3 regions of the Pseudoalteromonas sp. SWXJ133 genome follow, and region 3 is predicted to be linked to each of the others. Evidence: predicted binding sites of a transcription regulator. Region 3 holds the regulator's gene; each other region holds the start of a gene.
What was found. The regulator LexA, encoded in region 3, represses DNA repair genes until DNA is damaged. The targets are predictions, from matches to a motif close to TACTGTATNNNNATACAGTA.
Positions count from the first base shown of each region.

Region 1 (9,938 bases), on a different contig from region 3:
AAAGCCGAATATGCCCCTACCAAGTTACTGTAAAGGGGTTTTACAGGCGCTTAAACACATAAATAAACGTGCACTTAATGCACTACAAAAACAGGCTGTTGATAGTCTAAGCGGCGTTTTAAAAGCGTTTACTAGCGAAAAAGCAGCGGCAAAAGTATTTGGTGAATTTGCCCAATATAACGCCCAAGAATATAAACGTAATTATGTGTATTTTATGGCCGACGCTATTTTTGAACTTCGATTTAGTAACGACCTAACTTTAAGTGATGAAGATGAGGCACAATTTAACAACAGCTTTTTAGACGAAGAATCAAATGAATTAGATGAGCTTGATGAACTACTTGAACTGGTACTTGCCGACACAGAACTAAAAGCACTTGAGCCAATGCTGATGCTTTTAGAAATGATGGAAGGGCACATAACAAAGCAATTTATTAAAGACAACACAGGGCACTTTTGGGGCTTGCACGAAACCCGCCCTTATATGATGCTTCGCGCGCATCGAGCAAAAGTACACGCACTGCATGGCTATACCCAAAAAGCGCAATCAGAACTCGAAGAGTTATTAACGCTAAACCCAAACGACAATCAAGCAAACCGCTTTTTATTAATGAATTGCCTAATAATTAATAAAGAATGGGACAAGTTAGACGCTCTATTGGTTAAGTCCGACAGTGAAGAGCTACACGCAACAGCAAGCCGTGCGCTAAGTGCTTTTGTAAAGCATGGTGATTCAAAACCAGCTAACGATTACAAAAAAATGCTCCAGCAGCAAAATAAACACTTTACCAAAATACTTACAGGGCAAGAAAAACTAAAAGAACAGCCGCCATATTACAGCCCAGGCAGTAAAGAAGAGGTAGGTGTTTATCTTGATTCGTTAGGTAAACAAGCGTGGATTTCGGTGCCTGCGAGCCTTTTTTGGCTAAGAAAAAAATAACAAAAAACGTTTAGCGTGGTTTATATCGCGCTATACATACCGCAGATTCAATTTTGTAGTGCATAACCGCTTTTTAAGTTTTTTTATTCAATAGTAGAAATCACGCTTGTTAAGCGTGCAGCATCAGTGTCGCTTATGTTCGCAAAGCGCTATACTTGAAATAATAAATTTCAAGCCCGTCAATAAACACACAACATTCAGAAGTCATCGTTAATAACCTGCGCTTTATTGGTTTTACATTGCCGCGCATTGTAGCCACCTACATCGGCGGCTAATTCATTAATTTCATCAAGGAGCGATCCTTGTAATTGCAGCACGACTAAAGCTTCAAATAAAATATCGCTTTTAACTGTCTCGCCTTGCTCAAGTTTTTGCACAGTAGAGCGCGACACACCAATCATTTTTGCAAAGGTGCTTTGCGTGTAATGCAAAGTGCGGTGCTGGCGTATTAAATCCCCTAATCGCTGCGCCATTTTTAAAGCTTGTTCCGATCTCATTAATGAGTGCCTACTCGGTCATTAAGGTGTTAATGATTATTTTAGCGGTATTTAGCTTGTTTGCAAATTATAGGTGATGATTTGAAAGTTATTGGTAATTTGTTTGTTGGTGTTTTAGATCAGAGATTTTTAATAAGAGGCGGCTTAATATCTCGGTACCAAGGATTGCAAGCGCCCTTGGAATCTGACAACACACTAGAGGAACACAGATAAGGTCGTGAGCTTTAGCTTTTTTAAATTAATGATTAAGTACTTTATGGTATTATTAAACGCTCAGATTAAGGATTAATTAAATGATATATCTTGATTCAGCGGCTTCGTACCCACTACTTCCAGAAGTTAAAACATCTTTAATAGATGCATTCGATAATTGTTATGCAAACTCAGCCTCAGGTCACATTTTAGGTGAAGCGGCTTTACAAAAAGTTGATACAGTAAGAGAAGAACTTGCTGATATGATCGGTGCATATCCAAGTGAAATTATTTTTACTAGCGGTGCTACTGAGTCTAATAATATAGCCTTCAAGAGCATATTACTTAATAGCGATCATCCAAAAGATAAAAATCATATTATTATTAGTGCTATTGAGCATAAATGCATTTTTGCTATTTGCGAGTATTTAAAAGGCGAAGGCTTTGAAGTGTCCATTGTTATGCCAAACAAAGAAGGAATTATTGAGCCTAAAAGCATAGTAAGCCTGATCAAATCATCTACAGCACTTGTTTCTGTAATGCATGTCAATAATGAATTAGGAACGATTAATCCCATTTTCGAGATTGGTGAAATATGTTTTGAGCACAATATTCTTTTTCATAGTGATGCAGCGCAAAGCTTCGGGAAAACTGAGATTGATGTAGATGATCTGAATGTTGATATTATGTCGTTTTCAGCTCATAAAATCGGTGGCCCAAAAGGTATTGGAGCTGTCTATATTCGAGACTTGCGCAAACGCTCTCTAACGCCTGTAATTCATGGTGCAGGGCAAGAGCAAGGAGTTAGAGGTGGAACAGTAGCAGCGCCGCTAATAGTCGGTTTTGGAACGGCAATAAATACATTTCCACACAGTTATCTAAGCTTTGTTGATAAAGGGATACGTAACTATTTGTTAACGCAGCTTACTATTGCTGAAATCCCTTTTTCTATAAACGGTAATGAAAAAGCTTTACCGCATATAGTTTCTTTAACTTTACCTAAAACAAATGTAGGTATTTTGATACGAGACAATGAAGAGCTCTTTTGTTTAGCTCAGGGCTCCGCTTGTTCTTCTAAAGAAATTGAAGCGTCACATGTTTTAACTGCATTAGGTTTGAGTCGTGAGGAAGCTGAATTTACTTTTCGCATAAGTTTTACGAACGAAGTCACAACCGCAGATATTAATCTATTGGTCTCAGCTATAAAAAAAGCGGCTATTTAGCCGCTTCCTTATTATTTATAGCATGTTACACAGGCTCCACCGCCTTCTGCTTCATCATAAATATCATCTAATTCATTGAATTCACATACACCGTCAAAGTCGCCTAACAGTGCATTGCGACGCTTTTTCTTGTTAAAGCGAGCAACTTTCTTCTCGTGATTTTCAATAATTCTTTTTTGTACTGCTGGGTCTTCTAATGTTTCTAATGGCTGGCCTTGGCCCATCCAATAAAAGCGTTCACCTACAGTAGTATTGTTGTCATCGCCTTTTTCAAAAGCTTTGGCTTCTTCAAATAAATCGGGGTGCTTTTCCATAAGCTTAACCCATTCAATTTTTCTTTGATAAAAACAAAATGTACAACCAGAGCGAGAGCGCCATTTATAATATTCAGGCAGTTCTAAACCATTGCGCTGTAATATATTTTCAATATCACTTCTTACTATGCCGTGTTCTCTAAATGGGAAGACAGATTCAATTGGCTTTTCAATTGTCATATAACCTACGCGTTCAGGTTCATCTGCTCTTATGCCAACATAGTTTTTTATTTTGTAACCATCTTTAATAAAGCTATCTAACCACTGTTCAAAAGGTTTTAGCTTCATTTGAACAGTACACCACCGATCTCTTTGAGAAGGTAAGTAATTACCATGCTCTTTTAAAAGGTGAGCAAAGTCTTTTTCACCACGGCCTTCAATATTATTTAAAGAACGCGCATTTAATCGATGAATATAACCAAGCTTTTCTTCAAGTTGATCAATAAACTCATTTGTTTCAGGTAACTCATAACCCGTATCGGTAAAAAAGTACTCTACGTCTAGCTCAGGATAAGTCTCTTTAACAAATAGAGCTAAAGCGCTACTGTCTTTACCACCAGAAAGGCCTAAAACATGTTTAACTTTCTGTGTCATTTGGCACCTCTATTTGTGTTTGATCCATCAAATTAGTTAATAAGTTGGTAAGTGCCGCCAGTTGCTTTTCTTTTGGCATTTCGGCAATAGCTCGTTGAATATTATCTACCGCAGCTTGTACATCACCATCGGCCACTAAATCATGCTTCGTGAAACTACTAAACTCTTGATGGTTACCATCGTCATCTGTAGTTATAAAAGCAATGGGTTTCGATGAGCCTTTAGCCTGAAAATTGCTAAAAGATTCAATACGTCTAAATTGCACGCATAAATTTTGTAGTTCATCTAGTCCAGTACGCAAAAGCTTGTCTGTCCATTTAGGCTCAGGCACACCCGTTAATATATTAATTACAAACTCAAATTTAGATTTACCATCAATGAATTGTGACAAGCGGTTTGCTAAATCTTTTACTTTAGGGCGTTTAGCTTCTTTTTCAACTATGTCGCAGCGGGCTTTTAAAACACTATTAAAATCTTCGCCTAGCATATTAATAATAATCTGCTTAAAGCCGTTGAGTAGCATTTCGTGCTGTGCGCTTAAATCTTCTATCGCAGTTTTAAGGTACGCACCTAGCTTCTCCTCAACTTCAGGGTCATCTTGTTTGAAGCCAAAAACAGCGGGTAAATCATCCAACACTAATTTATATGGATCATTTGCGGCGATCACTTTATTTCTAAAGTCTCTAGCTTGCTTAGTTAACCCACTTTCATTTGAGCTAGTAAAGCTTTCGCCGCTTGTTTTTTTTACCCATGTAGGTAGTTTATGAACAATACCTACAATATGCTTAGCAATATTTAAAATGGCATCATCTTTTTTGGCTTCACCTAAAGTTGCTTTAGCAAGGTTATCCAGTAAATGGCTTTGGATTTCTGATATTTTAAAATACCTAACGCCAGCTTCAATCGGGTGTTTATATATTTTATTAACTAATTCTTCATCAAGTTCAGGTATAAAAACAAACTGCTTTGTCGAATCCCAGTCATAAAAAGCTACTTGCCCTTCAAGTGCCTTCAATAATGCTAAACCATATATACGGCACAAGCCTGCGGTTAAACCGAATGGTGGTAACATCCACATTTCATAAAGCTCGGCCATTGTTACATGTTTTGTCGCTGAGTTATTTTTTATGAACTCAAAACCACTTTCAAATAATTCATGCATTTTGGGATTAGCACTTATAGACTCTTTACTCCACTCACTCGGGAATAAGTAACCCTCAGGCGTTTCGCAGTGCCAACCTTTACTCTTCAAACAAGATAGGTAAAGACCCTTTTCTGGAGGGAATGATTTATCATCAAACCCAAGATCTTTTTTATCGCCGTTCTCAAACATTGCATTCATTAATTTTCGTATTGCACTGTTTGCACTGCCCGAAGGTTTAGATCGGTTAACTAACTCGTTTATTACCGGAGGCGACTTACTAAATATGACCTCCGCAATATCAGACGCTATTTTTGTTACAGGAAGTAATGCTAATTTCTTGCCTAAGTATGACCAGCGAGCATTTTTATAAGCATTTTGTAGTTCAGTCTCTACATTTGATTGCGCAAACTTTATTCGGCTCTCAAGCTCATTCTTAGCAATTAGATCATGAGCAATTTTTTTCTCATCTTTTAATATTTTGCGAAGGGCTATCAACTCAATTGCAGCGGTTTTTAAATTGCTAAAATCATTAAAAGTACCAATTACAACAAATGGCATTGTTTTAGCATTTTCTTTAAGTGTTTTGGCAACATCAGGATTTGTTGGTAGAACAAAAGATAAAAATGCTTCACCTGTTTTAGGTTTTGTGACAAACGACTCAAATACTTGAGCATCAAACTTATTTAAAAGTTTAGTTGTTGCCCAGCGCATGGTACCTGTTTTATGGTAATGCGCTGTCGCTAAAATATTCTGTGGTGTCGCACATGCTTCAGTCCAATCAATACCTTCACTAACAACCTCAACCTGTTCACTAATAAGGTTATTAATATCTATATCGCTGCCCTGAAACACAAACAAAGCGTCATGTTTCTGGCGATAAATAATAACAGTACTAGCTTCTAATTCCGCAATCGCATCATCAACATCTTCAATTTTATAGCCACGACATACAAAATACTCTTTTATAAAGTTTCGTTTTGCATGTAACTGATGATGAAAACCAAAAATAGTTAATAGCGCAATTAGCTTAGTAATAGCTATATGGAGCACGCCACCTTTTTGCTCTGCTCTATATATTGCATCAGAGCCTTCGAGCCACGCTTTACTATCTTGAGAGGTAACAATTAAATGGTGTAAATTATGGTAAAGGTAATCCCAGTACATTTCTGGGCGATACAAAGCTAGCTCTTCATTAAGCTCACTGTAGCTATTATTTAAAAACTCTCTAAAACCATGTTTTTCATGTGAGGCTAAAAAACCAAATAAGCTACGCTCGTTCTGAGAAAAACGACGACGAGAAACAGGGCCAAGCAATAAACTAACAATAGGATCTAATGGTAATGTTTTACTAAGTGCATTGACGTTTTTATTTTGATTAGCAAAAGCACCGCTTACAGTATTAACTAAATTGGCATACTTTGATTCAATAGCATCAGCTATTTTCGGTGCTCTATAAATAGAGTCACCAACGAGAGTTAAAGATTCATCAATTGATGGGTTAAAGCTCAAATCACGGTAGCGACCTTGTACTTTGCTCCATTCTTTTTGAGTTTTAACATCTTTATTTTTAGCATAATCCGAAAAAGCTTGATGTAAAAAACCCATAAGCAGCACAGGGCGTTTTGCTTGTTGTACAATATCGGCTAAAGATTGAAATAAATGTAGGTCTTTGTTCTCACGGGATTGGTAATCTAAAGCTTTACCCATTTCATCAAGTAAAATTAAAACACCGTCTTCATTTTTACTGGGTTTCTGTAATAATTTTTTTATTTCAGCTAAGCATTTATCATCATCAAAATCAGCTATTTCTGTTTTATCAAAGTCTTCATCAAACGCATTAAGTAAGCTAATTAAAATACTGTTCGCTGGCGCTTCTAAACCACATACATGCTTAACTGTTTGCCAGCCATTTTTTAATGCAAAGCGTTTATCAAAATCAGTAATAATATTTTGAGCACTATTCAGCTTTTGCAATGCATAAGTACGTTGCTCAACATCTATAGAAAGTAAGCATGATAAAAATAAGGCCACGGTTGACTTACCAGACCCATAAGGCCCAGTAATAGTAAAAGCGCGTTGAGTGCTATTTTCAAATTCACGACTAATAGTATCAAGTACATTAATGGCTGTACCATGCAATACAAATTCATCAATAAACGGAGAAAAATCAGTACTCTCAGTATCAATTCGTGTCGAACTTTTGTAGCGTTGATTTATTGTAATTAAAGTATCTGACATATTATTTACCGTAGTACATATCTAAGTGTTTGATAGCATTGCCTTTTATATCATCTGATATACTTACCTGTCTCAATCCTAGTGAATCAACCCAAGTTACGTGCTTATCAGTAAATTCTTGAGCTTCGTCTAACTTTTGACCTAAGCCCGACTCTGAAAGCCTAAAAATCCTTCCCGGAGAGCAAGGTTTTGTCAGAAGCGAGTCAAAATCGATAGTGCCAACATTTGAATCTTGAGTTTCGTTATTAAAAAATTTAAGTAACGCAAAAATAAATATCTCAACAGGTAATTCAGGGCGCTCAGACAGATTACTTATATAGAATCCGCCCCCGTTATCTTGCAATAAGTTCAACTCAGAAAGAGGCGAAGTAAAGTGATCTTCATCAACTTTAGTTACTTTTTTAGCAGTACTATTTTTTTGTTTTTTACTGTAAGTATTTAAAAAGCAGTCCACATCTTTTTTTAGAGTACTAGGATTACCAACTTCTGTTTTAACTAATCGTTTTGCATCGTCATAGCAATCATCGGTAAGTTTACTTTTTTCAAAATATTGAACATTAGAATAATTAAAAAAGTAACGATAAGCTGTGAGGCTTTCATTATTAAAATTTAACCAGAAGTGCAGTAACCAAATAGAACCAGGCAGTTCTAAAAAAGGATCTTGTCCTTTTTTATCTAAGGCGCCAAACAAGTATTTACCACTATCAGTCACATAATGACCATATTCACTTTGAGGACTTCTTTTTATTACGTTGCTTGATTCAGCCCAATACTGAATCGCCTTTACCATATTTTTACCAACACCTAATTCAACAACAGAATTGCGAATACTGTCTTCGCTAGACGAAAAATTGCTTTTATTATTCAAGTGATTAATAGCTTTGAATAGCCATCCGTAGCGTAAAGGGAAGGTGTCATGCCCTGTAAATTTCGCTTTCATGCTAATTTTGTAACCTTTAATTGGAGAGAATGTCCAAGAGCAATATTAACTTTATTTTTGTAGCAGCGAAAGAACTTTATCTCAGAATGTGTATTTATGTACAGTAGTTATTAGTTATGATTATAACACCTTGTTAGGTACATACTTTTGTTGTAGTCTCTGGAAATATGAATGCAAACTTAATTGTGTGAAGTTAATAAATGCTTTTAATTTTAAATCTTAAGGAGAAGATGTGTTTCAAAAGTGTCTAAACTGTTTTAGTGTTAATGCTTTAAAGTTTCTCGCAGGTCAAGATTCATTGTCATTCTTTGAGAATACTTTGAACATAGACAAGTCATACTATGATGAAAATAATCAGCAAAAGTTATTAGTTCAAGCAATAATAAACTCAAATCCAGCGCGGTTACTTTTAGCTAAAACAAGCCGTGAGTATTTTATTGATAGATTGAGTAAAGAAGACCTTAATGAAATAATTTTTAAAATAAACGGCTCTTATGTAAACGAAATTAATCCTGAACACTACGTAAATGTAAAAAATTTCTGCAACTCACAGCTCGGGCTAGTTACATTTTTAAATTCTTTAGGGTTAAACTTTATAGATTCCAGCAATAAAGTCGAAGAATATAAAGCGTTCCGCACTGTAAAGCCTGAGTATGGGTTATATCCTTATCAAATAGAGATATCTGATAAGGTATTTAATTCGATAGAGTTTGGGAATAATAATAAAGCGATAATTCACCTACCTACTGGCGCTGGTAAAACCCGAACAGCTATGCACATAGCATGTCGTCATTTAATGACAAAAAAAGATGCAATGGTACTTTGGTTAGCTAATTCTGAAATTTTATGTGAACAAGCATCTGAAGAATTCAGTAAAGCTTGGCAAAAGTTGGGTAATAGAGAAATTATCCAAGGTCGTTATTATGGTTCTAATAACTTTTCACTGGAAAGTATCAAAAGCGGCTTTGTTGTAGGGGGATTACAAAAGTTAGTTTCTTATTACAACTCAATGACACCACACCAAACCGCCGCATTTGATAAAAAAATAACATTAGTTATTTTTGATGAGGCTCATCGAGCATTAGCTTCGACTTATAAAGACGTTTTAGAGCGGTTTTTGGAGTTTTCTCCACAAGCTAAGTTAGTTGGTTTAACGGCTACGCCTGGGCGTGTTTATAAAGACGATAAACCTGAATTAGATCCAGAAAATAAAGCTCTTGCTGAGCTTTTTGGTAATAATAAAATTACTATGGATGTTGCGCCTTATCAACCAATGGAGTTTTTGATAAAAGAGAATTATCTAGCTGATCCTAAGTTTATTGAACTAAATTATGACGATATAGATATTTATAAAAATACAGGTGCTGTAAGTCATTTCACTGAGAGTGAGTTGTTAAAAAAACTTAGCAGTTCAAACAATCGTAATTCTATTATTCTTAAAACAGCAGTTCATGAAGTAAAAAGCAATCAGTCAAAATTGATTATTTTTGCTTGTGATATTGAGCATGCAAGAAACTTAGCCTTTTCTTTATGTTGCATGGGCGTTAAAGCTGCATCTGTTGATAGTAAAAGCACTACTTCTGAAGAAAAAACTCAAATTATCGATAATTATAAGAATGGTGATTTAGATGTTTTAGTGAATTGCGAAATGCTTACTACGGGCTTTGATGCTCCAGAAACAAATGTTGCAATTATAGCTCGACCCACTAACTCCTTAGTTTTATATCTACAAATGATAGGCCGCGCATTACGCGGTAATCCCTCTTTAACTCCTAAAACGGCACGTATTTATACAGTGCTAGATGAAATATCAGAGTTTAATAATGTTAATTTAGCTTTTAAGCATTGGAATGAAA
Region 1 is NZ_JADYXJ010000005.1:141,866-151,803, forward strand. It holds gene I6F40_RS05675 (UPF0149 family protein) at 1-940, shown strand, start outside; gene I6F40_RS05680 (helix-turn-helix transcriptional regulator) at 1,138-1,437, opposite strand; gene I6F40_RS05685 (cysteine desulfurase family protein) at 1,731-2,852, shown strand; gene I6F40_RS05690 (phosphoadenosine phosphosulfate reductase family protein) at 2,864-3,760, opposite strand; gene I6F40_RS05695 (hypothetical protein) at 3,744-7,142, opposite strand; gene I6F40_RS05700 (DUF4007 family protein) at 7,144-8,082, opposite strand; gene I6F40_RS05705 (DEAD/DEAH box helicase) at 8,315-9,938, shown strand, end outside.
Region 1: I6F40_RS05700 (DUF4007 family protein) is a predicted target of LexA. The motif match lies at 8,169-8,188, and genes of this name have one in related genera.

Region 2 (9,938 bases), on a different contig from region 3:
TTGGCCTACAAGAATATAATTGTCTTCCGACAAGCCAACAATTGAAGGAACGAGCACATTACCCTCCATATCCGGAATTAACTTAACCGCGTTATCTTGCCATATTCCCACTACGCTATGAGTTGTACCGAGATCTATCCCTATTTTCATTTTATTTCCCTTACTGAATGACTTAAATCATCGCTATGCTAAGTTACTTAATACAGAGCCTTAAATTCAACTTAGTTTCGCACCGATGCCATTGTACAGTTTAATTAAAAACCTATTATTAATATCTGATTGAAAATTATACGCTTAACTTTATTTTATTCAAAATGTCAACGAGCGGGTGTTTATTTAATGTATAAGGAAAACTTAATTGAAGAACAGCCACATTCTAGGTATTACTTAAGAACTGTGCAGATTTACTGTTAGTGAAGTCAGGTTATTAAATATTAAAGAGTAACTTACTTTCAAACAGCATTAAGGGGGGTATTATAAAACCTTAAAGTTTAGCAAGGAGAGATTATGGAACTTTACATTCAATTTGCATGTAGCAAATGTGGTGAAGAAGTTTATTTTAAACATTATATAGACGATTTTAATGTGCCTACACCTGGTAGTTCTAAAGATAATATAGGTGAAGATTTAATAACAAATGCCTGTAAACGGTGTGGTGATAACAGAAATATTATAGTTAATTATGACGTTAGTTCAGCTGCGTTTTTTGTTGCGAATAACGAAGCACTTCTAGCAACCGATGATGATTACACACTGAAAAGAGCATATATAAATGCAATTTATTCGTTAAATGAGCTTCAAGAAGCTGATGTAAACTATACAGATTTCATAGGACGACTTTTTTTCACACACTCAATAACAATTTTAGAAACATATTTATCTGATCTATTTAAGTTTTATATAAATAGTAACTTCGGTTGCTTTTTGAAGTTTATTGAAAGCTCAAAGGATTTGAAGAGTGAAAAGTTTACTTTAGTGGACTTTTTAACCAATAAGAATTTACCACTTCAAAAAGTCAACTCAAGGCTAGATGAACTTTTATTTCATAACATAGGTGTTGTATCTGCATTATTCGAAGGGGTATTCAATCTAAAAATTAATGATGTCATTGGTAAAGAAAATAGAAGTTCCTTAGAGAGGCTTATTAGCTATAGGCATGATTGTGTTCATCGAAATGGACGAACAAAAAGTGGTGAGAATATCTTTACTGATAGGGATGTGAATATGAAAATATTTGATGAGATGAAAAAGACTATTCATAGAATCCATCTAGCAGTATTAAATTTAGAGATAGAAATTAACAGTAAGCAAAGGTACTTATGGAATCATATGGATCGAATGTAATTTTGGTGCCATTAGCTCTATTCCTATATTCCACGCAGCCAGACCGCAAGTGTGGAAATAAATTGAAATAGGTAGAGTTCGATAAATGTGCGATATGTAAGCAATAACTACAATTTAATAATAGGATAAAGTATATAGTATTATTTATAGCTCATTATTCTAGGAAGGATTTAATTGGTCGGTATGGAGAGATTCGAACTCTCGACCCCTGCCACCCCATGACAGTGCGCTACCAAGCTGCGCCACATACCGACTTTGTATGCAATAGTACGTGTATTTTTTTAAAAATCAATAAGCGATTGTTTGTTTGGATGTTTATTACGCAAGAGGCATAAAGTAGCACTCTTGCGGTGTATTAATTGGCTAGTCTTTATTTAACCACTTTTTGATCGAGTCATACATCTCATCTCGTATTAATGGCTGGGCTTTTTTGTTAGGGTGTAAACTATCGTTTTGCATTAGATCAGATTGGCTGGCAATATCTAGCATAAAAAAGTTCATTAAATATGCATTTGTTTCTTCGCTAACGTCTGTAAAAGTGTCTGTAAACATTTTGCTGTAGCGCGGGCCGTAATTAGGGGGAATGTAAATCTCCATTAATGCGGTCATCGCATTAGCTGCTTGGCTTTTTTGAATAAGAGACGTTAAGTTAGTTTGCATTTTTTTAACTGGAAAACCACGTAAACCGTCGTTAGCACCTAGCTCAATAAGTACATGAGAGGGTTCGTATTGCTCAAGCAATGCATCTAAACGGCGCAGCGCGCCGCCAGATGTTTCGCCACTAATACTGGCGTTGATAAGTTCTATGTCGGCTTGTTCGTCGTCGTATTTATCTTGTAACAATTTTACCCAGCCTTCTTCTTGTTGAAGTCCGTAGGCTGCGCTTAAACTGTCACCGAGTATTAAAATCGTGTTGTCGGCTGCTGCGCTCAGCGGTTTGGTAACTAAAAATAAAATGAATACTAAACGTAGGATTGAATGAGTCATATGTCAGCGCTTTCTCAATTAAATATAATTCAGGTTAATGGTTTGTCTAAAGTAGTCTCTACCTTTGAAGGTGAGCTGCCCATCCTCAGCGACATCAGCTTTAATGTCAAGCATGGCGAGTCTGTTGCTATTGTTGGCACATCGGGCTCTGGTAAATCTACGTTACTCAGTTTATTAGCAGGGCTGGACACTGCAAGCAGCGGCGAAATATTTTTAGATGGCGAGCCATTACACAATTTAGATGAAGAAGAACGTGCTGCACTGCGCGCGGCTAAAATTGGATTTGTGTTTCAATCGTTTATGTTAGTACAAAGCTTAACTGCACTAGAAAACGTTATGCTTCCAGCAGAACTTGCTGGCGAAAGTGATGCGAAAGAGCAAGCAATTGCCTTACTTGAAAAAGTAGGTTTGAGCCATCGAATTGATCATTATCCGTCGCAGCTATCTGGCGGTGAGCAACAACGTGTTGCTATTGCGCGAGCATTTATTGGTACACCTAAAATACTGTTTGCTGATGAGCCTTCGGCTAACTTAGACAGCAAAAACGGTAAAATGATTGAATCCTTATTATTCGATTTAAATACTCAACATGGCACTACGCTTATTTTAGTTACTCACGATGAAGGGCTTGCACAAAAATGTGAGCATATTATTCAAATAGAAGCGGGTTTACTGGTAAAAAGCGAAGTAGAGGACGTTGCCGATGTGGGTTAAGTTAGCGCTTAAGTTATTTTCGCGAGAATTTCGCCGTGGTGAGTTAACCGTTATAAGCGCGGCTATCGCACTTGCTGTTTTAACCGTGCTTACACTGTCGATGGTTACTGAGCGAATAGGGCAAAGTATTGCGCAAAAAAGCAGTGCTTTTATTGCTGCAGACCGTGTTCTTGCAAGCGATCATGTTCTCGACACTGCTTTTATTACTAAAGCACAAAGCCAAAATTTAAAAACGGCACAAATGGTGTATTTCGACACTATGTTGTTTGCCGATGATGAAATGCAGTTTAGCTCAGTAAAAGCGGCATCTAATGCGTATCCGCTAAAAGGGCAGTTAAAAGTTAAAGACACTTTAACAGGTGAAACTAAGGTTGCTAATAGCGGACCAACGCCTGGTAATGTGTGGCTAAGTGAATCAGTATTTTACAGTTTAAATATTGATATAGGCGCGCAAGTAGAGCTTGGCGCTGCATTATTTAATGTTTCAAAAGTGATTGTAGAAGAGCCCGATGCGCCATTTAATGTATTTTCGAGCAGCCGCCGCGTGCTTATTAATATTGGCGATGTGGCAAAAACCGAAGTTGTGCAGCCAGGTAGTCGTGTTTATTATCGCCAACTTTATGCAGGTAGTGAGGCCGATATAAATAGCTTTTACGAGTGGCTTAAACCACAAATGAAAGAAAACCAACAATGGTACGGCGTTAAAGACCGTCAATCACCTATTTCAAATAGTTTAAACCGTGCAGAGAGCTTTTTATTACTTGCCGGCCTATTAGGTATTATTTTAGCCGCAGTGGCTATAGCCGTTTCAGCAAAACGTTATTGTGAACGACAATACGACCCAGTAGCGATGATGAAAACGCTAGGCGGTAGCCGTTCAATGATCCGCAAAATATACATGCTCCATTTATTGCTTGTATGTGCAATGGCGGTAAGCATTGGGCTTTTAATTGGTTATGGCTTGCAAGAAACAGCAACAAGTTACTTATCAAAAAGTATGGGCACAGAGCTACCTTTAGGTGGCTTTAAACCGTGGCTGGTGGCTATTAGCACTGGCGTAATTTGTGCTGTTATGTTTTCTATTAAACCGTTATTTGATTTATTTGATATTCCACCGCTTAGAGTGCTGCGCCGTAACTTAGGTGACAAGTTGGCAGTAAGTCGTGTGCATTTAGGCATGAGTGCGCTAACTGTGTTTTTATTAATGTGGTTATTTAGTAACAACATAAAAATAACGCTTATTTTGTTTGCCTCAACGCTTGCGCTAATTGGTGTGTTGTTTTTGATATCTAAATTAATATTTGGTGGCGGTCGAAAATTAGGGCTTAAGCCAGGTAACAGTTGGTCGCTTGCAATTGCATCTATTCAAAAGCGTGCAAATGTGAACGCGGTACAGTTAATTAGTTTTTCGTTAGCGATTAAATTACTGCTGTTTTTAGTGGTACTTAAAAACGACATGATATCTGATTGGCAGTCGCAACTTCCTGCCGATGCGCCTAATGCGTTTTTAGTTAATATTACGCAAAATGAGCTTGAGCCAATTAATGAATATTTAGCTCAAAAAGATATTCAAGTATCAGAGTTTTATCCCACTATTCGTGGGCGCGTAAATGCGGTGAACGGCGAGTTGGTAGCACGTTCTGTATCGCTGCAAGACAACGAGAAAAAAGACGAAGAAGCACGTGCCGGTATTGGCCGTGAGCTAAACCTTACATGGCTTAAGGATGTACCAGATCAAAACGAAGTAACACAAGGCGCGTGGTTTGGTGAAAATGCAACAGCCGAAGCCTCAGTAGAGGAGTCGATGCTTGAGCGTTTAGATGTTGAAATAGGCGACACGCTTACATTTTTAATTGGTTCGCAGTCGTTCGACGCTAAAATTACCAGTGTTCGTAAAGTTAATTGGGCTACGCTTAAACCTAACTTTTTTATTATTTTAAGCCCAGATGTACTTGCAGATTTTCCGGCAACGTATATTTCGTCGGTACGCATAAACCCAGAGCAAAAGCGTGACTTTAGCCAGTTACTGCGCACTTACCCAACTATTACAGCCATTGACATTGATAACTTTGTTAAGCAAATACAAACAACTATTTCGCAAGTATCGCTCGCCATTGGCTTTGTACTGGCTATTGTAGTGCTGTGTGGAGCGCTTGTACTTATATCGCAAGTGCAAGCTAGCTTGGGTGAACGTATGCAAGAAATTGTAATACTACGAACACTTGGTGCTAAAAGCCGATTAATTAAAAACGCGACCTTGTATGAGTTTTTATTACTCGGTGGTTTAGCCGGTTTAGTCGCAGCATTTTTTAGTGATATAGCACTTTTAATTGTGCAGCAACAAATGTTTGATTTAGCCGGTAAGCTACACCCACATATATGGATTATTGGGCCGGTAGCGGGCGGAGTATTTGTAGCAGGTTTAGGCTATTTAATGATTGCTCGAACACTTAAACAAAACACTCAAGGATTAGTGCGTGCCCTAGGGTAAGCTTAAACTAACATGCTCCTTCTAATGCCCACCTAACACGTGGGCATTTTTGTTTTCTTTGTACTGGTAATTTATACAGTGCTCTGGCATTATTAGCGTAATTTAAAAATAACAATAATGAGAATGCAAGTTTGGCCATTATTTTAGGGATCGATCCTGGTTCACGTTTGACCGGATATGGCGTTGTTGCCCACCAAGGTTCTAAATTTACATACTTAGGCAGTGGCTGTATTAAGCTAGCTGATCATCCTTTTCCGGTTAGACTTAAAATGATCTACCAAGGCATTACACAGCTTATTGAGCAGTTTTCACCAGAAACCTTTGCCATCGAAAAAGTATTTATGGCGCATAACCCCGATTCTGCTTTAAAGCTTGGCCAAGCTAGAGGCGCTGCTATTGTAGGCGCTGCAATGGCCGACTTGCCCGTATTTGAATATTCAGCTAGGCAAATTAAGCAAGCAGTAGTAGGTAACGGTGGTGCAGATAAAACTCAAGTGCAACACATGGTAAAAAATATTTTAAAACTACCCGGTACGCCACAGGCCGATGCAGCTGATGCACTCGCTATTGCGATTTGCCACGCTCACTCAGAACAAAATTTAATTAAACTAGCGGGTAGCGCAAGCAAAACCGTTAGAGGACGATTAAGGAAATAACTATGATAGGCCGCTTAAATGGTATTTTAGTCGAAAAACAGCCACCAGAAATATTACTCGAAGTAAGTGGTGTCGGTTACGAAGTACAAATGCCAATGACCTGTTTTTACGATTTACCAAAAATTGGTGAAAACGCGATTGTTTACACCCACTTTGTAGTGCGTGAAGATGCTCAGCTATTATTTGGTTTTAATAATAAAGTTGAGCGTGCCTTGTTTAGAGAGCTATTAAAAGCAAATGGCGTTGGTCCAAAACTTGGCTTAGCTATTTTATCGGGCATGTCGGCAAAGCAATTTGTAAGCTGTGTAAATAACGAAGACTCAACGTCGCTAGTTAAATTACCCGGTGTAGGTAAAAAAACAGCCGAGCGTTTAGTACTCGAAATGAAAGACAGATTAAAAGATTGGGGTAATGATTTATTTACGCCATTTAGCGACAGCGCAGTAATAGAGCCAATGAGCGATGCGACAATAGCTAATAACGCAGCCGATGATGCCGTATCGGCACTGCTTGCATTAGGTTATAAATTGCCACAAGCTCAAAAAGCAGTAAAATCGATAAGCAAACCCGATATGTCTACTGAGGTTCTTATTAGAGAATCTTTAAAATCAATGTTGTGAGTAACCCATGATTGAAGCGGATCGCTTAATTGATGCGACTGAAAAAACAAATGAAGACTCTATAGATCGTGCAATAAGGCCTAAACTTTTAGCCGACTACAGAGGCCAGCCTCATGTTAAGCAACAAATGGAAATTTTTATTGAAGCTGCCCGAACCCGTGGTGAAGCGCTCGATCATTTATTAATATTTGGCCCACCTGGGCTTGGTAAAACCACGCTTGCAAATATTGTCGCCAACGAATTACACGTAAGTATTAAAACAACATCAGGCCCTGTACTTGAAAAAGCAGGCGATTTAGCTGCACTACTTACCAATTTAGAAGAAGGCGATGTACTTTTTATCGATGAAATACACAGGCTAAGCCCGCAAGTTGAAGAAATACTGTATCCAGCAATGGAAGACTACCAGCTTGATATAATGATTGGTGAAGGCCCAGCTGCGCGTTCTATTAAATTAGACTTACCTGCATTTACACTTATTGGTGCCACTACGCGAGCAGGCTCGCTTACATCGCCACTACGTGACCGTTTTGGTATTGTGCAGCGATTAGAGTTTTATTCTGTAGAAGATTTGTCGCACATAGTCGGGCGCTCTGCACATTATCTTGGTTTAGAAATGTGTGACAATGGCGCAACCGAAATTGCACAACGCTCGCGCGGTACACCACGTATTGCAAACCGTTTATTACGTCGTGTACGCGATTACACACAGGTAAAATCTGACGGTACAGTAAACGCCGAAGTAGCTAAGCAAGCGCTTGATATGATTGACGTAGATAAAAGTGGCTTTGATTATATGGATCGCAAATATTTACTCGCCATAATTGAAAAATTTATGGGCGGCCCAGTAGGGCTCGACAATGTTGCTGCAGCTATTGGTGAAGAGCGTGAAACAATAGAAGATGTGATAGAACCATTTTTAATTCAGCAAGGATTTATTCAGCGTACTCCGCGTGGGCGAATAGTGTCTGACAGTGCATACCATCACTTTGGTTTACTTCCTAAAAAAGACTAGCCTCATACACATTACTTGCTGTGGTTTATTGCGCAGCAGGTAATTGACTTAGTACCCCTTTCTTTCAAATATTTATACAAGTTGGTATTTTACCCAAAACCTCAACACACTGTTGCAAATGTTACTTAAAAATTTATGCGCTTTATGGTTAACTGTTAATTCACAGGGCGTTAAGACTCGCGAAGCTATCCTGCCTTTCGCTCAAACTAGTAAGCGAATTACTTATCGTAGATTGAGTAAAGCGATTATTAGTTTATAAATATAGTGTGTAGCGTAGTAAATTGCAGGCAAAAAAAGCCCGCAAAAAATGCGGGCAAACAACAAGTTGAAGGAAGTAATCCAGGGAACTACGTTTTACTTAATTTGGTTTTATCCAGAAAGAGTAAAACAATGTAATACGATAAAATATCATATTACTAAGAACTTGGCTTAATGAAGCTATCTCATTCAGTGCGCTAGTTCGGTATGGGAGAATAATACGTAAGATCACCTTTTTATTCAAACTAGAAAATTTGTATTTTCAGATTATAAAAACTAATCCGGTGAATTTTATTGTTGTTTTAATCTTGCGCGTTAATTAATCGTTAAATTTATAAGGTTATGAAATTTATAGCTTAAGTGATGACTTTCATTGTGGCTCGGTATTAGTTTTACTATTACATTAAGACGGGGCTGACAACTTTTGAGTGTTTATGCTCTTATTTTGAATAAACGACGCATTTTATGACGTTTTGCTTATATATTTACGCATATTTATAGTTAGCGAGTTTATTTAAAAGATTAAATAAACTGCTGAAGCAAAGGGAAATGCTAACTAAAGCTGTTTTTTAACGTTTTTTGTTGCCTATTCATAGCAATATCGTTGTCAGCTTGAAATGGAGTAGATACACTAGATGCAACTTTTGGCCGTGTAAGCGGTCATATCTACACAAATTAATCAATTTGCCGTATTTTGAAATTACTTAGGAGTTTAACGTGGGATCAGGGCTTAATTTTTTAGATCTAATTTTAGAAGCAAGTTTGCTTGTTCAGTTAGTAATGTTAGGGCTAGTTGCCATGTCTGTAATGTCGTGGACAATTATATTTCAGCGTAAAAAAGCAATATCAGATGCACTATCAAATGCTAAGAAATTTGAGCAAAAATTTTGGTCCGGTATTGATTTAAGCAAATTGTATAACGAAATATCGTCACGCAGCGGTCAGTCTCAAGGAATTGAAGCCTTATTTACTTCAGGCTTTAAAGAGTTTGCTCGTCATAAAAAGAATACATTTCAAAGTGCGAGTATTGTTATGGAAGGGACGCACCGTTCTATGCGTGTTGCGCTTTCTCGTGAAATTGAAAAAATTGAATCTAGCTTATCGTTTTTAGCAACGGTAGGTTCTATTAGTCCGTATATCGGTTTGTTTGGTACAGTGTGGGGTATTATGAATGCCTTTATTGCACTAGGTGAAGTTAAGCAAGCTACATTACAAATGGTAGCACCCGGTATTGCAGAGGCACTTATTGCGACTGCTATGGGTTTATTCGCGGCAATCCCGGCCGTTATTGCTTATAACCGTTTTTCAAACAGTGTTGAAAAGCTTGAGTCTCACTATATTAACTTTATGGAAGAGTTTGCTAATATTTTACACCGTCAAGCAGCTACACAAATAGAGGCACAAGCGAATGTATCAGCGTAAAAAGCGCCGTCCGGTCGCAGAAATTAATGTAGTACCTTACATTGATGTAATGTTGGTATTACTTATTATATTTATGGCAACAGCACCGCTTATTACACATGGTGTAAAAGTTGATTTACCTAAAATGGAAGAGTCTGATTTAGTTGATACTAAAGATACTCCGCCCATTATTGCTTCAATTGATGCAGAGGGTAAATATTATGTAAGCGTAGGTACTGATCCAGAAGAACCTATGGAAGCACTTGATGTAGCTGCGGTTATAAAATTACAGTTAATGAAAAACCCTGATGTGCCGGTCATGATCAAAGGCTCGGGTAAGGTGTCGTATCAAGAAGTATTATTACTAATGGATTTTTTGAAAAACGCAGGCGTACCATCAGTAGGATTAATGACTGAATCCTTTGAGGGGAAGTAGCTGTATGAATAGTTCA
Region 2 is NZ_JADYXJ010000020.1:35,089-45,026, forward strand. It holds gene I6F40_RS14150 (Hsp70 family protein) at 1-150, opposite strand, end outside; gene I6F40_RS14155 (hypothetical protein) at 508-1,344, shown strand; tRNA gene I6F40_RS14160 (tRNA-Pro) at 1,520-1,596, opposite strand; gene I6F40_RS14165 (arylesterase) at 1,708-2,331, opposite strand; gene I6F40_RS14170 (ABC transporter ATP-binding protein) at 2,332-3,045, shown strand; gene I6F40_RS14175 (ABC transporter permease) at 3,035-5,536, shown strand; gene ruvC (crossover junction endodeoxyribonuclease RuvC) at 5,668-6,192, shown strand; gene ruvA (Holliday junction branch migration protein RuvA) at 6,195-6,812, shown strand; gene ruvB (Holliday junction branch migration DNA helicase RuvB) at 6,820-7,827, shown strand; gene tolQ (protein TolQ) at 8,803-9,507, shown strand; gene tolR (protein TolR) at 9,494-9,922, shown strand; gene tolA (cell envelope integrity protein TolA) at 9,927-9,938, shown strand, end outside.
Region 2: ruvC (crossover junction endodeoxyribonuclease RuvC) is a predicted target of LexA. The motif match lies at 5,598-5,617, and genes of this name have one in related genera.

Region 3 (9,938 bases):
AACAATACGTTCACACTCACCAGCGATAGCCAAAAATGCCATTTAGCTAGCGTGATATTAAACATATTGCCCGTCCACTTGGGCAGCCAGTAATAGGCCCCCGCCATTATCGAAAATACAGCCCCTGTTACTAATACATAATGAAAATGCGCCACTACAAAATAAGTATCGTGGTACTGAAAGTCAGCAGGTGTAATTGCCAGCATCAACCCCGAAAAGCCACCTAAGGTAAACAGCACAATAAACGCAATACTAAAAAGCATTGGCACTTCAAAAGTTATTGAGCCTTTCCACATTGTGGCAACCCAATTAAATACTTTTACTCCTGTAGGTACCGATATAAGCATGGTCGCGTACATAAAAAACAACTCGCCAGCGACCGGCATCCCAGTGGTAAACATATGATGAGCCCATACAATAAAGCTCAATAGTGCTATGGAGGATGTGGCGTATACCATTGAGGCATAGCCAAAAAGTTTTTTACGAGAAAAGGTAGGTACTATTGTAGATATAATGCCAAAGGCAGGAAGAATCATTATGTATACTTCGGGATGACCAAAAAACCAAAAAATGTGTTGGAACATCACCGGGTCGCCACCGCCTGCGGCATCAAAAAAGCTGGTCGCAAAATACTTATCGGTAAGTACCATAGTGACAGCCCCTGCAAGCACTGGCATTACCGCTATTAATAAAAAGGCAGTAATTAACCACGTCCATACAAATAAGGGCAACTTCATCCATGTCATGCCTGGGGCACGTAAGTTCACTATGGTTACAATCACATTGATTGCGCCCATTATTGAACTAATCCCCATAATATGTACGGCAAATACAAACAATGCAGTATTATCATTACTGTATGTTGTAGACAGTGGTGCATAAAAAGTCCAACCAAATGCAGGACCCCCACCAGGCATAAATAACGATGCCAATAGGATTAAAAACGCAAACGGTAAAATCCAAAAGCTCCAGTTATTCATTCTTGGCAATGCCATATCTGGCGCGCCAATCATGAGTGGTATCATCCAGTTAGCAAGGCCTGTAAAGGCCGGCATAACCGCACCAAACACCATAATTAAACCATGCACTGTGGTCATTTGATTAAAAAAGTGAGGATCGACCAACTGTAAACCTGGTTGAAATAATTCAGCTCTGATCACCATGGCCATTCCACCACCAATTAAGAACATGGTCAGCGAAAAAATTAAATATAAACTACCTATATCTTTATGATTAGTTGTGTAAAGCCAGCGTTTAAAACCTTTAGCTGGGTGATGAGCATGATGAGCTTCATTGGCGTTAGGTTGTTCTACTATGCTACTCATTAGTTCGCCTCCACTTTGGCATCAAGTGCTGCCTGTATTTGACTCGGTTGAATAACATCACCCGTATCATTACCCCACGCATTACGTTTATAAGTAATAACCGCTGCTAATTGCTTTATAGATAACTGTTTGGCAAATGCTTGCATTGCCGTACTGGGTCGCCCATGGATAACTACATCAATGTGATCTTTTATATCGCCAAGCACTATAGGGCTGCCTTTAAGTGCAGGAAATACACCCGGTAACCCCATGCCAGTAGGCTGATGACATGCAGCACAATTGGCCATATATACTTGTTCGCCTAAAGTCATTAATTCTTCTTTTGGGAGGGTTTTATCAAGTAATGCGGCATCTGCTAATGCTGCTTTTTGTTTAGCTTGCTTTGCATCTGCAAGCCACGTTTTAAAATCAGCCTCAGATTTAGCGACCACCACAACGGGCATAAAGCCATGATCTTTACCACACAACTCAGCACATTGGCCTCGGTAAGTACCTTCTTCATTTATGTTCGTCCATGTTTCGTTTATAAAGCCGGGATTCGCATCTTTTTTAACTGCAAAATCAGGTACCCACCAAGAGTGAATAACATCGTCAGAAGTCATTAAAAATCTTACTTTTTGATTTATTGGCAGTACGAGAGGTTTATCAACCTCAAGTAAGTAGTTAGGATTTTTATCTGCAAGATTCGCTATTTCATCTTGCGGGGTAGATAAAATAGAGTAGAACTCTACATCTTCACCCATATATTCATAATGCCATTTCCATTGCGAGCCTGTAATTTTAATAGTGAGATCAGCTTTGCTGGCATCTTCCATTGCAATTAGGGTTTTAGTGGCTGGTACTGCCATAGCAATTAAAATAACAAACGGGATTGCAGTCCAAAGTATTTCTACTTTAGTGCTTTCGTGAAATTGGGCAGGTACAGCCCCTTTAGATTTACGGTGATGAATAAGTGCCCAAAACATAATTGCGAACACTATCACCCCAATCACACAACATATTATAAATATGGTCATGTGCAGCTGATATACATTATTGCTTATATCGGTTACGCCTTTGCGCATATTGTATTGGCTGTTAGCCAAAACTGGGTGCGAAAAAACACATAATATAAGCCACAAGGTAGAGGTCAGTTTACCCATGTGACGGCTCCTTTGATGCTATTGCGAATGCAAAGCGAAGAGGCGTACGGCTTAAACGCCAATTCGTTATTTTTATTTTTTTAGTCAATCTCATTTAATATTGATTGGTTTTGCTGCGCCAACAACGGGTTTGTGTATATTGTGTGTTCTCAAAACTAAAAAGCTGTGAGTTATTATTAGCTCAGCACATTAATAATTAGCTAAAAAATGAACAACAAGCAAGTTTTAGTATAAAAAACAATCAGGTGATATTGAGTAATTAATAAAAAATCAATAACCAACTAGGTAACAGTAAGTTCAAAAGATGAGCAAAACAAAGGGGTTTAACGCATTCGAAGGGGGAAAATATAAGTGCAAAAAAGTTTACAGCTTAAATTGTCAGTGAGCTATTTATGCCCTATTTTTAGTGCGAATTTAAAACAAAAATGCGTACTAATTAGTACGCATTTATAAAACTGCTTGTTTAAAAGCTATTTTTAAAGTCACATCCAATCAGCGTTTCTTATAACGCCAACGGCTAAGCCTTCAATATTAAAAGACTCATTCTCAAGATCTACTTCAATAGATTCAAAATCGTCGTTTTCAGCATGAAGTAATACTTTACGACCCGCTTTCTCAAGACGTTTTACAGTTACGTCTTCGTCTAGGCGGGCAACAACAACTTGCCCGTTTTCAGCGGTTTGAGTACGATGTACAGCAAGTAAATCACCATCCATAATACCAATATCTTTCATGCTCATACCGTTAACGCGTAGTAAAAAATCTGCAGCCGGTTTAAACATTAATGGATCGATTTTGCAGTGACTTTCAACGTGCTCTTGCGCCAAAATAGGTGAACCAGCAGCAACACGCCCTATAAGCGGTAAACCTAATTGTTCTGGCTCTTCTTCTTCAATTAACTGAATACCACGGCTTGCACCTGGTTTCATTTTAATTGCGCCTTTTTTAGCAAGTGCTTTTAAATGTTCTTCAGCAGCATTGGCACTTTTAAAACCTAATGTTTGCGCTATTTCAGCACGTGTAGGAGGCATACCAGTGTCTTTAATAAAAACTTTAATTAGTTCGAGTATTTGAGCTTGGCGGTTCGTTAATGGTCGCATACAACTGGTTTTCCATACAGTACATTTAACTGTGAGTATATACAGTTAAATAAAAATCGCAAATTTAAATTAAGCCTTAAAATAGCCAAAGTAATTTCACTTGTGTACATTTTAGGGATATAACTAAAGCTAGGTTTATAAATGATTAAAAAAGCAAAGGAGTCATTATGAGTATTTGGTACCAGCCCATCACTTTAGAGCTGTGCAAGCAGTTAGAACAAGGCATTGATGGCCAAGGAACATTAATGAAAACCATGGGAATAGAAGTCACTGAAATTGGTGATGATTACTTAGTAGCCACTATGCCGGCAATTCCTGAGCATCATAACCCAATGGGAATGGTTCACGGCGGTGCTAACGTTGTACTTGCCGAAACAGTTGCCAGCTATGCAGCTAACTTTGTTGTCGATTTTACAAAATTTTACTGCGTGGGGCAGGAAATTAGCGCAAGTCATTTAAAAGCATCTCGCAACGGCACTTTAACAGCAACGGCAAGAGCGTTTCATATTGGCAAACGTAGTTCAGTGTGGGAAATAAAAATTACAAATAGCCGCAATGAGCTGTGCTGCGTATCAAAAATGACCGCAGCAGTCGTAGAGCGAAGGTAGTTACTTTTCGATTGGGTAAATTGTAATTTCCATACCCGCACCAATCGCAGATATACGTAGTAATGTATCTGCATCTAAGGCTTGATTAAAGCACTTAGGGGAAGTGCCTGATTCAAAACCAATATCAAACGTTCTACGTGAACAGCTTAACCATTGCTTTAGCGCGTTACGCGAACACGATTCAATAAGCTCACATATATGGTTTATTGCTTTGTCAGGCGTGTTTACTACACCTGTTGCTTCAATACGCGCTAATTGACGGTATTCGTCTTTGTCATAATGTAAAATCGTCGCGACTTTTTTCAAGTCTGCCACTAGCAAACTAATATCTTGCTTTGATTCAAGCTCAAGATCTACATTTAAAAATTGAATTTCCGACATCGTTTCGTATTTATCCTCTAATAATTTCATTGCAAACTTTAACGCAGTTTTACCGTTATACCAAATCAACTATGCTCTATTAACCACTTTATATAGATATTTCGCAGCTTTTAAGTATTTTTTAGCGTTTAAAGCTAGCTGGATATCAAACACTCAGCTCAATTAAACAAATAAGTCATGTTAGCAATTTAAGTGTAATCTTTTTTATTTTTAAATGATTACAGTAAGCTATAGTTTAAACTGCGACAAAATGTCGCAGTAACTAATCCCATTAATGTAATAAACTAGCCTCTAAAAATAATAAGACTAAAACATGAATAAAAAAATATTTAAGTATGCTCGCAAGTTACATAAATGGCTCGGTTATTTGCTCACATTACAAATTTTAGCTTGGCTATTAGGCGGTTTAGTCATGAGCGCTATTCCTCTTGATAAAGTTCATGGGGAGCATCTTGCAACACGTACTCTTAATAACCCATTTACGCAGGCTGATTATGTTGCCTCCCTTAACGATATTGCATCTCAGGTGGTTAATCCAACACAAATAATTTTTGAGAACTTTTTAACCACACCTATAATTACAGTAATAAATAAAGATGAACAGCAAAGCTTTAACGGTATAACAGGCCGGCCTTTTGAGCCGCCAACTAAAATACAAATTACCGCAAATGCTAAAGCACACTTACTTATTGATGCTCAAGTGACAAGCGCTGTACTGCTAAAGCAAGGTATGCGAGAAGTTGGATATAAAACCAATGTTTGGCAGGTACAATTTGACGACACATTTAACACAACACTGTATTTGTCAGAAAATAACGGCAGAGTTGTCACCGTTCGCAGCACACTATGGCGAATTTTCGACTTTTTTTGGATGTTACATATTATGGATTACGATGAGCGAGAGGATTTTAATAATCCGCTGCTTATTAGTTTTGCAGCAACCAGCGTACTTTTTTGCCTAAGTGGTATATTACTACTTATGCAAAACATACGACTAAAACGATTTATCCGAATTAAAAGTAAGAATAAATCAAAGTAGTCATATTGGTTTTTAAGAACTAGCGCACTCTCACCAAAGAGTAAATAAGCCCTAGGAAGTACCCAAGGGCAGATTTTATTCCAAGTGTTTAAATCGACTCAAATGTCGCTTTAACATTTCGTTTTCGAAAATCAACTCATCACGCTCATCCAGCAATTGTAAAACTAAAGCTATTGCCGACCAATCTAACGAAAAGTCATGTTGAATACGGGCCGCTTTTTTAACTAAGGTCACTGCAGATACCGTAAATTGCCACTGCGTAACATGCTTCCCCTCAATTGGAACCGCAATATTGTGCTCAACTAGCTCATATAAAATTGCTTCGCTAATATCACTACTCAAACATAGCTCTTTGCTAGTAAGTAAATCATCTTTTTGTGTCACGATAATTTGCATTATGGCTTGCTCCAGTTATTACGGGGATCAAAGTGAGCTTTTTCGGCTAATTCTTCCCAAAGTTTTTTACTGGTATCATCAACAGATGTTGGATTAACAATTTTAAGCACAGCAAATAAATCACCTTTGGCTTTTTTACTCATTAATCCCTTACCTTTAATACGCAAGCGTTGACCAGACTGACTATTAGATGGAATAGTTAATTGGATTTTGCCTGCCAACGTAGGTAAATTTATTTTTGTACCAAGAGCCGCTTCCCATGGTGCAAGAGGGACGACTATATTTAGGTTATGACCTTCAACATCAAATAATAGGTGGGGCACTAAACTAATTTGTAAGTACAAATCGCCATTTTGCCCGTTCGCTGACCCTAATCCGCCTTGCCCTTTTAGTCGAATTCGTTCGCCATTTACTGAACCTGCGGGAATTTTCACTTTAAGTGATTTTTTAATTTCAGAGACACGACCACTACTATCTCGCTGCGGTAACATAAACTCAACAGGCTTAACGGTATCAACTAAAGTCTCTTCAAGAAAAATCGGGAACTCTATTTCCACATCTTGTCCTTTTTGCGCGCGAGCGGCGTTACTTCTGCTCTGCCCGGAACGATTGAATCCACCGGCGCCGCCAAACATTGAATTAACAAAATCAGAAAACTCTTGATCGGTTTGAGGATCGCTTTGCTGATAATTACTTTGCGATGAGGCATTGTTACCACCATAATTACCTTGCTGTTGACGAGCACGATTTTGTTGATGACGACGTAACTCGTCGTATTTAGTGCGTTCTTCTTTGTTATGAATGACTTCGTAAGCTTCTGCTATTTCTTTAAACTTATCTTCTGCTTGAGGCTCTTTGCTTACATCTGGGTGATATTTTCTGGCTAATTTTTTATAAGCTACTTTAACTGCTTTATCGTCTGCATCAGGCGATATTCCGAGCACTGCATAATAATCAACAAATTTCATTTGCAATCCAAATCCCCATATTGAGTAAGCTTTAAGCATACTCCTTAACGTATAATCTTGTGTGGTTAAAATACGATAAATAGTAAGAAATAAATGAATAGTGAAAATAACTTTGAATAAAAAATTAATCGGACACTTTTTAGTAATATAAGTGCAGGCCTTAAGTTAACTTTATCTTTTATCTTCAAGGCTTTAAACTGCCTGTTCCTGTAGTTCACATTTGTGATGGATATGACTCGATTTATTCTGGCCTTACTGGCTTGCTGTGTGTGTTTTTCGGTATCTGCCGAACAATTTACCCGTTTTTCAACGGCTAAAAGACATTTAATTAAAACCCTCCCTGACAACGCCAAAAGTATTTACTGCGGTTGTGATATTAAAAAAGAAGGCAAAAAACTCATTCCTGATCCTTCTAACTGTGGTTACATTCCTCGAAATACACTTACCCGCTCAGGCAAAGTAAATGTGCGAGCACTACGCATTGAGTGGGAACATATTGTTCCGGCGTGGGAATTTGGTCATCAGCTACAATGTTGGCAAGATGGCGGACGTAAAAACTGCCGTAAAGTAAGTGCTAAATTTAGAAAAATGGAAGCTGATATAAATAACTTAGCGCCAGCTATTGGCGAAATTAATGCCGATCGCTCTAATTATCGTTTTGGCATGCTTAGCGAAAACGCCACACAGTATGGTCGCTGCGAAGTAAAAGTAAACTTTAAGCAACGTGTAGTTGAACCGCCTGTCTATGCACGTAAACGTATAGCCGACACTTACGCTTACATGCAGAAAACATACGGTTTAAAAATCTCTGATAAACAGCAAAAGTTATTTAATGCGTGGAAAAAGCAAGCATTTGCAGATACAAGTAGTGCGAGCAAGCTCTAAGCTTTAACACTCATTTACATAAATCAAAGTTATAAATGTTGAATAAACGAGCGAGTGTTGTAATATTTTAAACAACTTATTTACAGAAAGTCCTTAACTATGTTTAAAAATAATAAAACCTCGCTTGCCATTTTTGCAGCACTTTCGGGCTTTGCTTTAACGGGTTGTGGCGGCGGAGGCGGTATCGACTCTGCTCCTGTAGTTACCACGCCTATAGTTACAACACCTGTTAGTAGCAGCCCAACATGGACAGCGGCGGTATTTGAGCCCTCTAACGATTTAAAAAACTTTTGCGAAACCCCTCGTACGGGTAACGATCCCTTTAATAACAACAACCCCTACCCAGATCAAGCGGGGTCTGCCCTTTATGAAAAGCTTTGGCTTCGCTCTTGGAGCGACGAAACATACCTTTGGTATGATGAGATTGCCGATAACGACCCTGAAAGCTTTGCCACAGTAGCCGATTATTTTGCCCAATTAAAAACAGAGCAGCTTACCGACTCAGGTGCAAAAAAAGATAACTTTCATTTTTCAGAACCTACTGAAGATTACTTTCAAGAAGCGCAATCGGGCGTTACTTCTGGTTACGGTATGAATTGGGCGTTTATTGGCGATACAGCCGATCGTATTTTACGCGTTGCTTATCTTGAAGATGATTCGCCTGCAAGCCAAATAGGCTTTCAACGTGGTGATACCGTACTTTCAGTTGACGGTGTTAGCATTAATACCAATACAGAGTCGGGTGTAGATACGCTTAACGAAGGTTTATTTAGTCCTACTAACGGCGACTCACATACTATTGTTGTACGCAGTAACGATGGCGCCGAAAAAACATTTAATGTAACCGCTGGTAATATTGAACAAACACCTGTTCAAAATGTTAAAACGATTACAACCGCAAATGGTTCAAGCGTGGGTTACATGCAATTTAATAGCCATATAAGCATTGCCCAAGAAGGGCTTATTGATGCGGTAAATAAGTTTAAAACCGATGGTATTGATGAGCTTGTAATCGACTTTAGATATAACGGTGGTGGTTTATTAGCACTGTCGGCACAATTAGCTTATATGGTTGCCGGTAATGCCAACGTTAGCAACCGCTTTTATTATCAAACTCAACAAAACGATAAACAACCCGTTGATTCGCCCTTCCCATTTATTGATGAAGAAATAGATTACTCTACTTTTTTTAGCACAGGTGAAAACCTACCTGATTTAAACCTATCAAAGGTTTATGTATTAAGCACATCAGGCACCTGTTCGGCATCAGAAGCTTTTATTAATGGTTTAAAAGGTATAGACGCAGAAGTTATTTTAATTGGCGACACAACCTGCGGTAAGCCCTATGGCTTTACCCCAACTCATAACTGCGCAACAACCTATTACACTATTCAGTTTAGTGGCGTAAATAGCAAAGGATTTGGCGAATACGCTGCGGGTTTTACACCAACCCCTACTCCACAATTTGATGCTGATGTTCAAGGTTGTGAAATTGAGGACGACTTTGATCATCAGTTAGGCGACAGTGACGAGGCCGTTTTAGCCACCGCATTATTTCATGTTGAAAATGGCAGTTGTCCAGTTAGAACGGCTGCTGCAAAAGCAGAACCAGCTAATTTTTCAAGCTCTCGTGAATCTCTCATTCCTTTAAATATGCCGGTACAATTTACCCAGCGTAATATGGACTTAACTTGGCCAACGCTGGGTGAGGAAAGGTAATGGCTAAATTATTACTCCCATTAGCCACCTTGCTCGCTTTAGGCGGATGCCAAAGTGTAGATAGTGAGCCTGCTAAACCCGCTATATTAACGAGCGTTAATCCCAGCGTTATTACAACACTACAACAGGCAATTCAACAAGCTAAGGGAGGCACATTAGTAACACTTGCCGATTCGGTATTTACTAAACGTAGCGAACTGCTAATTGATCATGCAATGAGTAAAGGGTCTGATGGCAGAGTAATTATGGGCGCGCATAATATAAAATCTGAGAAGTTTATTTTGCAACTACGTAATAACCAATGCGAGCTTTACTATCCTAAAAAAGAGCTTACTACAGTACTTGAAGGTGTTACCTGTAAAGAGTTATAAGGCA
Region 3 is NZ_JADYXJ010000036.1:8,387-18,324, reverse strand. It holds gene ctaD (cytochrome c oxidase subunit I) at 1-1,325, opposite strand, end outside; gene coxB (cytochrome c oxidase subunit II) at 1,325-2,467, opposite strand; gene lexA (transcriptional repressor LexA) at 2,950-3,567, opposite strand; gene I6F40_RS18865 (PaaI family thioesterase) at 3,735-4,175, shown strand; gene I6F40_RS18860 (hypothetical protein) at 4,176-4,556, opposite strand; gene I6F40_RS18855 (membrane protein) at 4,870-5,595, shown strand; gene I6F40_RS18850 (chaperone modulator CbpM) at 5,671-5,991, opposite strand; gene I6F40_RS18845 (DnaJ C-terminal domain-containing protein) at 5,991-6,959, opposite strand; gene I6F40_RS18840 (endonuclease) at 7,191-7,844, shown strand; gene I6F40_RS18835 (S41 family peptidase) at 7,944-9,563, shown strand; gene I6F40_RS18830 (hypothetical protein) at 9,563-9,934, shown strand.